Regions from separate parts of the Methylobacterium sp. Leaf87 genome, predicted to be linked through region 1. Evidence: riboswitches for the same ligand, from Rfam matches in the RefSeq annotation. Region 1 holds a riboswitch; the other holds the start of a gene.
What was found. Region 1 has a riboswitch for thiamine pyrophosphate ahead of thiO (glycine oxidase ThiO). Riboswitches for the same ligand answer to the same signal wherever they lie in the genome.
Positions count from the first base shown of each region.

Region 2: it holds a riboswitch for thiamine pyrophosphate, as region 1 does, so the genes downstream of both, thiC (phosphomethylpyrimidine synthase ThiC) here and thiO (glycine oxidase ThiO) in region 1, are expected to answer to the same signal.

Region 1 is NZ_LMMI01000061.1:59,784-67,100, reverse strand. It holds gene ASF22_RS22110 (hypothetical protein) at 1-724, opposite strand, end outside; gene ASF22_RS22105 (adenylate/guanylate cyclase domain-containing protein) at 1,029-2,279, shown strand; TPP riboswitch at 2,327-2,456, shown strand; gene thiO (glycine oxidase ThiO) at 2,533-3,741, shown strand; gene thiS (sulfur carrier protein ThiS) at 3,738-3,950, shown strand; gene ASF22_RS22090 (thiazole synthase) at 3,955-4,734, shown strand; gene ASF22_RS22085 (thiamine phosphate synthase) at 4,734-5,363, shown strand; gene ASF22_RS22080 (hypothetical protein) at 5,431-6,186, opposite strand; gene ASF22_RS22075 (transglutaminase family protein) at 6,224-7,051, opposite strand; gene ASF22_RS22070 (alpha-E domain-containing protein) at 7,195-7,317, opposite strand, start outside.
Region 2 is NZ_LMMI01000001.1:370,125-377,441, reverse strand. It holds gene ASF22_RS01730 (DUF429 domain-containing protein) at 1-735, opposite strand, end outside; gene ASF22_RS01725 (AraC family transcriptional regulator) at 805-1,818, opposite strand; gene ASF22_RS01720 (hypothetical protein) at 1,985-2,443, shown strand; gene ASF22_RS01715 (DUF2380 domain-containing protein) at 2,488-3,030, shown strand; gene thiC (phosphomethylpyrimidine synthase ThiC) at 3,162-5,078, opposite strand; TPP riboswitch at 5,155-5,263, opposite strand; gene ASF22_RS01705 (hypothetical protein) at 5,413-5,700, opposite strand; gene ASF22_RS01700 (BA14K family protein) at 5,974-6,693, shown strand; gene ASF22_RS01695 (hypothetical protein) at 6,741-6,995, opposite strand; gene ASF22_RS01690 (site-2 protease family protein) at 7,091-7,317, opposite strand, start outside.

The DNA.
Region 1 (7,317 bases):
GCGCCATGTAGAGATCGCCTTGGTTGGCACCGGTCAGACCATCGCGCCACTTGTTAACCGTCAGGTTCTCGTCCGTATCGTTCATGACGATTCCGAGGATCTTCTTCGGGTTTTCCAGAAACAGGAACAGGAGCAAACCGACGAGGGCGAAGACGATGACCGAGATGGCAGTCTTCATGCCGAGGCCGGCGATTCCCGCTCGTGCAGCACCGAGGAACGTCGTCCCACCAGCACGATAGGCGTCGATAGCGAGCTTCGTGGCTGCGAGACCGACGCTGAGCACGCCGCCGCCGATGATTTCACCGGCCGCCTGCCCGGGCGTCTTCGCGTTCGAGGCGTTCTCGAACCGCTTCGTCAGCATATAGACATAATCTTTGACGTCGTTCCCCCTGTAACTCAGGATTGTGGGGACGTCCGTGGGTACGATCGTGAAGTTGGGCTCGATGTCCACGTCACTCGCCAGCATCGCGTCCAGGAGCGCGTCTTCGGCTTCGCAGTTGGGGCTGCCCTGATGCCAATCCTCAAGGTAGCCCTCACGCTTCGCCTTATCGAAGATCGCATCGAGCAGTGCCCCGGCGGCACGCTTCTTCTTCTCGGCATATGGGAGATGCGAACGAAGGATAGGTGCGAGGTCGACGTTGAACTGCTTTCGCAGATTGCCGATGACCTCCTCGGCGAACGCAACTTCAGAGAGTTCGAGTAAACGGCTTTCCAAGCGAATCATCACACGCTTCCTTACGTTGAGGTTGCGTTATCGAGATGCAATACAACCTGGAAGAAAACAATCTCAGATTTCATTTCACGTGAGGATTCGACACCGTCGTGATTCGAGGCCTTTCGGGATCGTGCCCATCTCCCCCACCGGAGGTCCTGGGGGAGGCGAGGCGCGGAATTCGAATGGAATTGCAACCGGGGTCCGCAGATTTCACGTTGATCCAACCATCGTTTCCCGGTTGATGGCGGTTCGGAGAGCCGCGCAAAGCGAGCGTCCGGTTGCCGAAGCGCGATCCTTGACCCAACTAGGCCATATGCTCGATCGAGGTCCGCCCCAGTCGCCGCCCACCGCCGAAGCCGACGGATCGGAAGCGAACGACGTTCCGTTCGGCGCCCTGCAGCAATGCGTGGCCCTGCGCGACTGGCTGCTGAGCGAGGGCGCCCGGATGCCCAACGCCGAGGACCTCCTGGCGGGGCTGGCCGAGCGGCTCATCGACCTCGGGGTGCCGGTGGACCGGGCGACCACGGCCATCGACGCCCTGCATTCCGAGTATTCCGGCGTCGGCCGTTTCTGGACCCGCGAATCGGGCTCGACGGTGCGGCTGTTCCCCCACGGCGACGCCTCCGACAAGGCCTACCGCGAGAGCCCGTTCCAGACGGTCCACGAGACCGGGGAGTGGCTGATCCTCGATCTTTCCGAGACGCCGTCCGACGCCTACGCGGTGATCCCCGACCTGAAGGCCGAGGGCTACCGCCACTACATCGTGGCGCCGCTGTTCTTCACCAACGGCACCCGCAACGGCATCACGTTCGCCACACGCAGCGCGGATGGATTTCGCGACGAGGACGTGGCGATCCTGCGCTTCGTCATCCCGACGCTCGCCGCCGTGATGGAGATGCGCAGCATCAACAAGCAGCTCGACCACGTGCTGCGGATCTATGTCGGCGACGAACCGCACAAGGCGATCCTGGCCGGCTCGATCCGGCGCGGCCACGTTCAGCGCATCCGCTCGGCGATCCTGTTCGCCGACATGCGCGACTACACCCGCATCTCCGCCGAGATGACCCCGGAAGAAGCGGTGGACCTCCTCAACATCTTCTTCGACTGTCTCGTGCCGGCCATCGAGCGCGAGGGCGGCGAGGTGCTGAAGTACCTCGGCGACGGCCTGCTGGCGATCTTTCGCGAGCGGGGCGACGACCTCGGCGGGGCGGCCAAGGGGGCATTGACGGCGGCCCAGAGCGCGCTCGCGGCCCTCGCCGAAGCCAACGGCCTCGGGCGCTTCGCCCAGCCCGTGGCGGCCGGCATCGCGCTCCATCACGGCGAGGCCGCCTACGGCAATGTCGGCTCGGGCGCGCGCCTCGACTTCACGGTCATCGGCCGCGACGTGAACCTCGCGAGCCGCCTCGCCCGCCTCAACCGGACGCTCGGCGAGCCCCTGCTGATGTCCAAGCCCTTCGTGGATTTCCTCTGGGGCGATCCGGTCTCCCTCGGCACCCACGCCCTCGACGGGTTCGCCGAGCCCATGGGGGTGTTCCGCCCCGGACGGCCGGCCGCGACGGTGTGACGAGGCGCGCGGGGTGTTGACCGGAGCGTCGTTGCGGCCCACATCGGTGGTGTTCCAGGGAGATCCCCGGCAAGGGGCTGAGAAACCGATGAGCGGCCTGCGTGCGGGCGGCGGCGCGGAAATCCTTCGAACCTGAACCGGTTCATACCGGCGTAGGGATTGGACCGCCGTGTTTGCCCGCCCGAGTTCGGCGGGCTTCGCTCAGAAGCGCACCGGCCCCACACCCCCTGCGTCCGTCGCGGAGGTTGTCCAGGTGCTCGTTCCCAGCCGACCCATCGATCTCAGGCGCTCACCCGCCGCCGCCCGGGCGCAATCCGCCCTGCCGGCCCGCTGCGATGTCGCCATCGTCGGCGGCGGCCTCATCGGCCTGTCCATCGCCTGGCGCCTCGCGGAACGCGGACGCGCCGTTACCGTCGTCGAGCGCGAGACCGTCGGCGCGGGGGCGAGCCTCGCTGCCACCGGCATGCTGGCGCCGGCCGCCGAGCACGAGCCCGGCTCCGACCAGCTGCTGCCCTTGGCCCTGGTGAGCCTGTCGCGCTGGCCGGGGTTTCGCGACGCCCTGCAGGCGGCGTCGGGCGTCGACATCGACTACCGGGAGGAGGGCACCCTGGTGCTCGCCATCGGCCGCGACGAGGTCGAGCGCTTGCGCTTTCGCCACGACCTGCAGGTCCGCTCGGGCCTCGAGGCCACGTGGCTGTCCGGGCCGCAGGTGAGGGCCCGCGAGCCGGCCCTGCGCCCGGCCGTCACCGCCGGCCTCTACTGTCCCCACGATCATCAGGTCGATCCGAGCCGGGTCATGGCCGCCCTGGTGCGGGCCTGCACGGCCGCGGGCGTCACCATCGTGGAGAATTGCTCCGTCGAAGCCCTGGACTGGGCGGGCGACCGGGTCACGGGGCTCCTGACCGGCCAGGGCCGGCTCGCGGCCGAGACCGTGATCCTCGCCGCCGGCGCCTGGAGCGGGCAGACCGGGCTGCTCCCCGATGCCCTAGCGCTGCCGGTGCGTCCCCTGAAGGGCCAGTCGCTGGCGCTGCGCACCACCGCCCGCACCGGAACCCTCACCCACATGGTCTGGACCGAGCAGGTCCACATGGCCCCGAAGAGCGACGGCCACCTCATCGTCGGGGCGACGGTGGAGGATTGCGGCTTCACCCCCGGCGTCACGGCGGGCGGCCTCTACGCGCTGCTGGAAGGGGCGCGCCGTGTCCTGCCCGGTATCGAGGAGATGGCCGTCGAGGCCGTGTGGAGCGGCTACCGCCCGACCTCCGACGACGACGCGCCGATCATCGACACCCTGGCCCCCGGCCTCGTCGCGGCGACGGGCCACCACCGCAACGGCTACCTCCTGGCGCCCGCCACCGCCGACGCCGTCGCGGCCCTGCTGACGGACGGCGCCGTGCCGGACTACGCCAGCGCCTTCGGCCGCGCCCGCTTCGCCCCGGCCGAGACGAGGGCGCGTGTATGAAACTCATCCTCAACGGCCGGCCCCACGAGAGCGCGGCGCGCGACCTCGACGCCCTGTTCCGGATCGAGGCCGAGGAGACCGGGATCGAGAGCCCACAGGGCATCGCCATCGCCGTCAACGGCGCGGTTATCCGCCGCCGGGACTGGGAAACGACGCAACTCGAAGAGGGCGACCGCGTCGAGATCGTCCGCGCCATGCAGGGAGGCTGAAACCATGACCGAACCCCACGACGATCCCCTCGTCATCGCCGGCATCACCCTGGGCTCGCGCCTGTTCATCGGTACGGCGGGCTATCCCACCCAATCCATCATGGCCGAATCCGTGGCGGCGTCGGGCGCCGAAGTGGTGACCGCCTCGATCCGCCGGGTCTCGCTCCAGGGCCACGGCTCGGACACGGTCAGCAAGCTCAAGGGCTACCGCTTCCTGCCCAACACCGCCGGCTGCGAGACGGCGCGCGACGCGATCATGACCGCCGAACTCGCCCGCGAGGCCCTCGACACGACGTGGATCAAGGTCGAGGTCATCGGCGACCGCGAGACTCTGTACCCGGACGTCGCCGAATTACTGGAGGCCTGCCGCCACCTCGTGGAGGACGGCTTCACCGTGCTGCCCTATTGCAACGACGATCCGGTGGTGTGCCAGCGCCTGGCCGACATCGGCTGCGCCGCCGTGATGCCCATGGGCTCGCTCATCGGCTCCGGCATGGGTGTGGCGAACCCGGCCAACCTCGAACTGATCTGTCGGCGCTCGCCCGTGCCCGTCATCGTCGATGCCGGCATCGGCACGGCGTCGGACGCCGTCATCGCCATGGAGCTCGGGGCCGCCGGCTGCCTCCTCAACACGGCGGTGGCGAAGGCCGACGACCCCGTACGGATGGCCCGCGCCATGGGCCACGCCGTCGCGGCCGGCCGCCTCGCGCACCGCGCCGGCCGCATTCCTCGGCGCGGCCGGGCCGAACCGTCGAGCCCGCAGCTCGGCCTCGTCGGCTCATGATGCCGCTGCCGTCGCCGCTCCTCGTGGTGACGGACCGGACACTGGTCCCCGGTGGGGAGCAGGACCTCGTCGCCCGGATCGACGCGCTTCTCGCGGGCGGCGCCCGCTGGGTCTGGTTTCGCGAGCGCGACCTGGCGCCGGCCCCGCGCGAAACCCTGGCGCGCGCGCTGCTGGAGCGGGTGCGCGCCCGGGGCGGTGTCCTGAGCATCGGCGCAAGCGCGGCCCTCGCGGCGGATCTCGGGGCGGACGGCGTCCACCTGCCCGGCGGGGCGACACCGGCCGATTTCGCGGCGGCGCGGGGTCGGTTGCCCAACGGCTTGATCGGAGTCTCGGCCCATTCGATCGGGGAGGTCGAGGCGGCCGCGCGGCATGGCGCGGACTACGCCACCCTGAGCCCGATCTTCGCGACGTCGAGCAAGCCCGGCTACGGCCCGGCCCTGGGGCCGGAGGCCATGCGGGCGGCGAAAGCGTGCGGGCTGCCGGTCATCGCCCTCGGGGGTATCATGGGCGAGAGGGTCAGGCCCTGCCGGGCGGCAGGGGCCGCCGGGATCGCCGTCATGGGCGGCCTGATGCGCAGCCGCGACCCGGCGGGCGACGTGGGCGCTTTGCTCGGAGCCTGGAAGACCTGACGAGTCGGGGAGCGTCTCCCACCCGCTCGTGGGGGAGGGCCGAACGCGATGCGAAACTCGAAAAAATCTACTTCGGGTCGGCGGCCGGGCCGTAGGGCGGACGCGGGATCGCCCGGTGAGCGGCGCGCAGGGCCGCCGACCAGCGTTCGCGCAGATCGTGGAAGTAGCCTTCGCCCGCCTCGATGCGGTGGTTGACCTCGAGGGTGAGGGCGTCGCGGCGGACCAGGGCGATGTCGATGGGCAGGCCGACGCCGAGGTTGGACCGCATGGTCGAATCCATCGAGACGAGGCCGACCTTGAGGGCGTCGTAAAGATCGGTCTCGTATTTCACCGCCCGGTCGAGGATCGGCTTGCCGTACTTGTGCTCGCCGATCTGCAGGAACGGCGCGTCGCCGCTGCATTCGATGAAATTGCCGGCGGCGTAGATGAGGTACAGCTTCATCGGGTCGGTGCCGATCTGGCCGCCGAACAGCAGCGAAACGGAGAAGCGCAGGTTCGCCGCCTCGAACCCGGCCTTCTCGATCTCGCGCACCCGGCGGATGGCGCGGCCGACGAGCTGGGCGGCCTGGAACATGGTCGGTGCCTCGACGAGCTTCATCTTGGCCTCGCCGGCATCGCCCTCGACGCCCTCGGAGAGCAGGCTCAGGACCGACTGGGTGATGGAGAGGTTGCCGGCGGACGCCAGCATCATCACCCGCTCGCCCGGCACGTTGAAGTGGTGGAGCTTGCGGTAGGTGGAGATGTCGTCGAGGCCCGCGTTGGTGCGGGTATCGGCGATCATTACCAAGCCGTCCTCGACCAGGACACCGACGCAGTAGGTCATCGTTTCAGCTTTCTTCGTGCCCGAACGCCCCGTATCGTCAGGACTGGACCGTCGCCTGTGCTTGCTCGACGCGGAGCTTCACGTCGAGGGTTTCCGTACCGCCACCCATGCGGCTGCCGCGGATCGGAGCCGCGCCGAGGTAGTCGAGCCCCACGGCGACGCGGATATGCGCCTCCGTGGTGGCGATGCCGTGGGCGGGGTCGAAGCCGACCCAGCCGAGGTTCGGCACCAGGGATTCGACCCAGGAATGACCCGCCTCCTGGTCGACCATGCCGTCGTCCCGGTGGAAGTAGCCCGAGACGTAGCGGGTCGGGATCTCGAGGTGGCGTGCCGCGGCGATGAAGATGTGCGTCAGATCCTGGCAGACGCCCTTCGCCTGCTCGAACGACTGCGCCGCCGTGGTGCTGGCGCTGGTCGGGCCGGGCTCGAACACCACCTTGTCGTGCACGGCGGCGAGCAGGCGGTGGAGGCAGGGCAGGGGCGAGGCGTCGCCCGCCTCCCGGACCGCGCGGGCGAAGGCCTGGATCGGCTCGCTCGCCAGAGCGAGATCGGAATCGCGCAGGTAGAACTCGTCGGGCAGTCGCTCGACGGTGCCGCGCACCACGCCGTGCATCTCGTTGGTGTCGACCTCGCCGGTGACCCGGATGGTGAGGGATTCGGCCGGCTCGTCGGCGGTGAACCAGTGCACCACGTTGCCGAATCCGTCCTCGCGCTCGCTGATCCGGCCGTCGATGGACGGCTCGATGCGCCAGCGCCGGACATATTGGCCGTCATGGTCGCGCGGCCGCAGGCGCAGGACCTGGATCAGGTTCCGGGCGGGATGCTCGTAGGTGTAGTTGGTCTCATGAAAGACGCGGATTCGCATGAGGGCGGCCTTTGCGCGGGTCCGGGCAGAGCCCGCCACCCCTAAGCATCATTCCCCGACGTGTCACACGGTTCGAGGCGAACCGGGATAAGTCGACGGATTTCGAGGCGGGTGTCACGTCGGCGGCGCCACGTGACACCCGCTCAGACGAGATATTGCTCGATCACCGCCGCGCCGAGGCGGTTGTTCTCGGCGATAAACGCCGTGACGAATTCGTGCAGCCCCGACGTGAAGATCCGATCGATGTTCTCGCCCTCCAGCCGCGC
Region 2 (7,317 bases), on a different contig from region 1:
CCCGTCGCGCCCCGGCGGATCGGGCATCGGTACGGCGCGGCCACACGCGAGGTCGCGGGCCACCACCAGGGCCGCGAGGGCGTCGAGGTGGTCGTCGGCGCCGATGCCGGCGGGGCGCGCCGCGACCAGGGCCTCGGGCAGCCCGGCGCCGAGAAGCAGCGCCCGACGCGCGGCCTGCCCGTCCGGCGTCTTCTTCGAAGCCGCAAGGGCCCGGTCCCGGTTGAGGCGCCGGAACGCGACCTCGGGATGGACCTCGTGCAGGCGGTCGCACAGATCGGGCCGCGCTCGGAGCAGGCCATCGACCTCCCGCACACTCCGAAAGATGTTCCAGCCCTGGATCGAGGGTGCGAAGGGCGGGTCGCTGCCCGCCCGCGACAGGGCCTTGGCGGTCTCGTAATCGGGCGCATGGACGGCCGCGCGCGGCGGCATCGGAAACACGCTCGCCCGCCCCTGGCCCAGATAGGCCCGCGCCGCCCGATCGGCGACGCGCCCGCCATCCGTGATCCGGTCGGGCAGGCCGATGGGGATGTCGATGCCGACGAAGGCCGGCGCCTCGGGGGCGTCGACGAGGTCGGCCACGGTTGCGAACCGGGCGGCGCGATGGCGCCCGTCGGCAAGGTTGAGCAGCACCCCGGCCCAGGCGCCGCGACACCCGTCGAGGCCGGCGATCCAGGGGGAGGGCGCAGGCGGCGTGCGAGTCTCCGACGCGTCGGGCTCGGTCGGGCTGCAAGGCATCTCGGTGGTGATCGAACGCGAACGAGAGGAGTGCATGTCGCCGATCCGCCTTCCCCTCGACCGTGTCATTCAAAGGCTTTTGGCCGGTCCCCGAAGACGGACATCGCGACGCCATTGACTTGGCGTCATGCCGGTCCATTCCAGAAATGCACGCGTGAAATGCGAGCCGTCCGTATAGCCGAGTTCACAGGCTATTCGTCCAATGGGGAGCGCCGGTTCAGCAAGCAGAGTCTTGGCACGGCGGGCCATGATGCGTTGTTGAATGTCGGCATAGCGTGTCCCGGCATCGTCCAAACGACGCTGCAGGGAACGGCGGGAAAGGCCGAGGCGGCGCGCGATCCCGTCGATGGAAGGGCGCGCTTCGTCCAAGCCAAGTTCGATCAAGTGTGCGACGCAAGCCGCCAGGTCATCGCCGATCGGCTCGTCCTCGCCCGTCGCCGGAACGCCGGGATCGTGACGCTTCGGGTTCGGTGCGTCCAGCTGGTCCAAGGAAAAGATCAGACCGGCCCGAGCCCCTAGAATGACCTCCGAGCCGAACAACTCCTGGATCTGAGCTCGCCCGGTCAAGGTCGCTCCCGTCACCACGGCGTGCTCCGGCCGCCATGCTGGTCCGAGGAAATGGCGCACGGTGCCCAACAGATATCCGAGGGCGAGGATTTCGTTCGCTTGACGCCCGCTCTCGATCCGTTCGGCGACGGAATACTCGTAGAAGGCATTCGCTCCTTGCCGACGCAGCCCCGTCGAGGTCGCGGTCTGGAGGAGAAGCGGTGTGACGACCTCCACCCGCGCCAGAGCCGCCCCAAGCGTTTCGGCGGCACGAACCTGAACTCCGATGGGCCCGAGCCCCGCGATGCCGGTGCTTAAGGAGAGCCGTGCCGGCAGGGCGGGATCACCGATCTCACGAATGGCCGCATCGATCAGCTTGAGTTGGTCACGCAGCAGGATCAGGCGGTCGGGCGTGTCGAGGAGCGTAAGCGGGATCCCGGCTTTACCGAACACCCGCGCCAACGAACCGCCGGCCGCCGACACGGCCGCCGCGATCGGTCCCATCGTCCGTGCCCTGGTCAGGCCGTACCCCGGCATAAGCGCCTCCCGCGGTGAGGGTCGATGCGTTGGCACCAAATGGCAAGAGGGACTGGTGGAACCGGCGTAGTTCTGGAGATGCCAACGAGCACAGTCGTCCCGAGTGAACGGAGGTCATGGACGACGCCTGTACTTGATACCAATCAGGACACAACGGGAGGACACCATGACAACAATTGCAAGGCCAACACTTGGATTCGGCGACCGCCACGTCACATGGCGGACGATCGATGGCTTCGAACATGCGGCCTATCACATCCTGAGCGTCGACGAAAAAGCCCGGATCGTCGATCTGCTTTTCAAGTTCAAGGCAAACGAGCGACTCCTACTGCATCGTCTTGGCGCGGCCTATCGCACGCTCGTCCTGCAGGGCGAATTGAAGATCTACCGTCCAGACGGGACGCTTCAGGAGGTCCGTCCAGTCGGCAGCTATGTTGCGGGACAGGCAGGGGGCGAGCCCCATACCGAGGGCGGCGGCGACCAAGACGCGATCGTCTATTTCACGAATCGCGAGATTGACGGGCCGATCTACGAGATTCTCGCCGCGAACCTGACCGTTCAAGCGACTTTCGGAATCCCCGAGTTCAAGTCGCTCCTCGCGGCGCAAGCCGGCGCAGGCGCGTGATGGGCGAGGTTCTCGAAGCTTGCAGAAACATTCGGAGCGCGACGATGCCAAAGAAGGTTACGATAGGCTCGTGCGGGATTAGCCTCACGACGATCGGTGCGTTTGGATTTCTGATCGCGGCCGTCATCTGTTCACCTGCCCATGCGGCAGAGGCATCACCGCCCACTCTTGTCGTCCTGCCGATCAAGCTCCTCGACACCTCGGCTGAGCCGACCGATCAAGCCTCGCAGCATGCTGAGCGGCTGGTGAACTTCGCCGACCATCTCGCGGGCGACCTGACCCGGTCTAGCCTGTATCGGGCGTCGGTTCTCACTGCCGATCGCCTCCGACAGGATTGCCGATCCGAAGAAACCGCCTGTCTTTTGAAGGTCGCTCAGGCACACGGAGCTGAAACGATCTTCATCGGTGTCGTCCACAAGAGCAGCACGCTGATCATGCAGCTCTGGGCCCGTATCGTCGATGCGCGCACCGGCCGGGATATCTACTCCCGAGACCTCAACTTCCGCGGCGATACGGATGAGGCCTGGCGACGGGCCGAGACGTTCCTCATGTCCCAAATCCGAGACATGCCGGCCGAAGCCCGCTGAGAATGCAAGAATGGTCAGTCGTCGGCTGGGCAGACTCCGTGCGCCGCCTTCCCATAGGGGAAGACGGCGCACGCATCGCAAGTGTGAAGACCGGTCGGGACCGTCCGCGCATGGAAGCGGCCCCCTCCGCTCTACTCCGCCGCGTCCACGTAGAGCTTGCCGCCCTCGGCCTGGAACTCGGCGGATTTCGCCGCCATGCCGGCCTCGCGTTCGGCCTGGCTCATGGGGGTGGCCTCGCCGAGAACCTGGCCCGCCGCCTCCATGGCGAGCACCTCGGCGCGGAGATCCTGCGTGATCTTCATCGAGCAGAATTTCGGGCCGCACATGGAGCAGAAGTGCGCCACCTTGTGGGCGTCCTTCGGCATGGTCTCGTCGTGGTAGGCGCGCGCCGTGTCGGGATCGAGGGAGAGGTTGAACTGGTCCTCCCAGCGGAAGTCGAACCGGGCGCGGGAGAGGGCGTCGTCCCGCAGTTGCGCCGCCGGATGGCCCTTGGCGAGGTCGGCGGCGTGGGCGGCGATCTTGTAGGTGATCACGCCTTCCTTCACGTCGTCGCGGTTGGGCAGGCCGAGATGCTCCTTCGGCGTGACGTAGCAGAGCATGGCGCAGCCGAACCAGCCGATCATGGCCGCCCCGATGCCCGACGTGATGTGGTCGTAGCCGGGCGCGATGTCGGTGGTTAGGGGCCCGAGGGTGTAGAACGGCGCCTCGCCGCACTCCTCCAACTGCTTTTCCATGTTCACCTTGATCTTGTGCATCGGCACGTGGCCGGGGCCCTCGATCATGGTCTGGCAGCCCTTGTCCCAGGCGATTTTCGTCAACTCGCCGAGGGTCTCGAGTTCGGCGAACTGGGCCGCATCGTTGGCGTCGGCGATGGAGCCGGGGCGCAGGCCGTCGCCCAGCGAGAACGACACGTCGTAGGCCCGCATGATGTCGCAGATCTCGTCGAAGCGCTCGTAGAGGAACGATTCGCGGTGCCCGGCGAGGCACCAGCGCGCCATGATCGAGCCGCCGCGGCTGACGATGCCGGTGACGCGGCGCGCGGTGAGCGGCACGTGGGCGAGGCGCACCCCGGCGTGGATGGTGAAGTAGTCGATGCCCTGCTCGGCCTGCTCGATGAGGGTATCCTTGAACACCTCCCAGTCGAGTTTCAGCGGATCGCCGCCGACCTTCTCCAGGGCCTGGTAGATCGGCACCGTGCCGATCGGGACCGGCGAGTTGCGCACGATCCACGAGCGGATGTTGTGGATGTTGCGGCCCGTCGAGAGGTCCATCACCGTGTCGGCGCCCCAGCGGGTCGCCCAGACCAGCTTCTCGACCTCTTCCGCCGCCGAGGAGGTGACGGCCGAGTTGCCGATGTTGGCGTTGATCTTGACGAGGAAGTTGCGGCCGATGGCCATCGGCTCCACCTCGGGGTGGTTGATGTTGGCCGGGATGATGGCCCGGCCGCGCGCGATCTCTTCGCGGACGAATTCGGGGGTGATGAAGGCCGGCAGCGCCGCGCCGAAGCTGTTGCCGTCGCTGAGCGCGGCCTGCGCGCCCTCCAGCACCGTCTCGCGGGCGAGGTTCTCGCGGTGGGCGACGTAGATCATCTCTTCCGTGATGATCCCGGCCTTCGCGAACTCGTACTGCGTCACCATCTGGCCGGGGCCGGCCTTGCGGATGAGGCGCTGCGCCGGACACGGGGCCACGAGCTTGTCCTCGGGCACGAAGCCGTTGTCCTCGGGCTTGACCGCGCGCGGCGTCACCGTGGCGTAGCCGCGCTTGGCGATCCACGGATCGCGGATCAGCGGCAGGCCGGCGTTGAGGTCGATGTTGGCGTCCGTCTGCGTGTAAGGGCCCGACGGATCGTAGACCCGCACGGGGGCCTCCTTCGGGTCGCTCAGGGTCACCTCGCGGAACGGCACCCGGATGTCGTCATGCCCGGCCACCGCCGCGTAGACCTTGTGCGACCCCATGATCGGGCCGGTGGTCACCGCCTGGGGCGAGCCTTTGGGAAGACCTTGCGGAAGATCGTGGGGGAGATCCTGGGGCAAAACGGGCTTGTTCATCGGGCGTGCTCCTGGCGTGGGAGGCGACCCGGATTCGTTAGGAACAGCATTGGGTGGGGGACACCACGCAATGGCGCGGCGAAAGCATTCCCGTCCCTCCGCCGGTACGAACCGGATCAGGTTCAAGGGTCAGGGCGTCGCGCCCAATCTCAGCTCCCGGTCTCGGAGCCCCCCTCGGAATCGTTCCAGGTTCGACGCCTGCGCCCGATTTGTCAATCGCCGCAGCCGTACACGGGCGGTTCCGCCGAAAGTCCCGCCACGGTCGGTCCGCCGAGTCCTGCGACTCGGCGGCGTCGTCAAAGTCGGTTCGGCGCGGCTGTCGCGCCCATGGTCTTCAGCACTTGCTTCGGCAGAAGTCGCCGGCCTGCTGCGCCGCGATCAGGCATACCTGCTTCCCGGTCGGATTCGGGATGGCGTTGCACGCCGATTCGGCCAGGCCCTGGGCGGCATTGCAGGCCAGCGTACAGAAGATCGAATCGAGCTGCTGCGCATCGGCGGTCTGCGTCTTGTCTCCGACGATATTATGATCCTGCTTGAAGATCTGAGTGATGATCGTACGAATCTTGTCCCGCTCTTCGCCCGTCAGGCCGTTCCAGTCGGAATCATTGACTTTGATGTCCATGGGCTTGTCCTTGTGATCCCGGTCTCTGCGGCCGGTCCACCCAAGAAATATATAACTTAAGGTTTATCAATCCATCTATTATAAACCCAAGGTAGCATTTTCGTGAGCGGAGTTCCATTGGGACCCCAGGGTCAGCCCAGACCCCGTCCGGGACCGAGCCGTCGACGGATGGAACGAACGCCAAGGTCACGGTTCGAACCTTGCGTTGACGGCAGCGTTGATCCTCCAAACGCGCCTCCGTTCCGGACCGGCGCTGCAACGCGGATCATCACCATGAATCGCATTCTCCTCGCATCGGCCGCCATGGTCGGGGCTCTCATTCTCATTCCCGCCCAGGCCGACGCGCGCGGCGGGGGCGGATTTCGCGGCGGCGGTGGCCATATGGGCGGCTTCGGCGGGGGCGGCCGTGGCTTCGGCGGCGGCGGCTTCGCGGGCGGTGGTGGGTTCCGCGGCGGCATGATGGGCGGTGGGCGCGGCGGCTTCGGCGGCCAGGGCCTAGCCGGGCGCGGGTTCGGCGGCGGTCAGGGCTTCGCGGGGCGCGGCTTCGGCGGCGGCCGTGGTCTCGGCGCCACGGCGGCCGGGTTCGGCGGCGGCGCGGCGCTTGGCGGGTATCGTGGCGGCGTCGGCGGGTTCAACCGGGGTGGCTATCGCGGCGGGTTCGCCGATTACCGGGGCGGGCGCGGCTACGGCTACCGCCGCGGCTACGGCGGTCTCGGCCTCGGGGTCGGCCTAGGGCTCGCCGGAGCCGGTATCGGCTACGGCCTCGGCAGCGGCTTCTATGGCGACGATTACTACGGTGGCGGCTACGCCCCGGCCTATTACGGTGGTGGCTACGGTGCCTATGGCGGCGGCTATGCGCCGGCCGGCTACGCCGTCGAGACAGAAGTCGCCCATCAGCGGGACGACGCCTACTGCGTCCGTCGCTTCCGGTCCTACGACCGCCAGTCGGGCACCTATCTCGGCAATGACGGCCAGCGTCACGCCTGCCCGTAGGTGATGCACGATCGAACGAAGAAGCCCGCGTTTCAGGAACCCGCGTTTCAGGAGCCCTGGAGGCTTTCCGCGAAGTCGTCCGGCACCTCGCCGAACTGGGCCAAGATGGCGGCGCTCTCGAGTTCGCCGGTCTCGTCGTCGGCCACCACCCGAATGGCGGCGGTGCCGGGGAAGCGCCCCGCCATGGCCTCCGCCTTCTTGAGGGCGCCGCTCTCCGTGGGCGCCACCTCGCGGTCGCCCGGCACGAGGCGCTTGCGCTTGATCACGAAGGTCTGGACCAGGAACGTCGTCTTGAGGGCCATCACGGTCTCCACCGGGCGGGATCGCCTCCGGACAGGGACGCCGCCTTAGCACGAAACCCGCGCGCGCGCGGCACGCGGACGGTGGTGGGCCCGCCTCACCACAGGCGGATCAGGCGGTATCCGGCCACCACGTCGGCGGGGTCGACGCCCATCAAGGTGGTGAGCCGCAGGCTCGTCCGGAACAGAAGCCGGCTGAAGGCGCCGGAGAACAGGAACAGCACCGTCAGCACGAGGCCGGCATGGCGGGCACCCGCATCGCCCACGGCCTGCCATGCGGCAGGCACCCACGGCCGCGCGGCGGCGTAGCCGTCGAGGCCCGGGA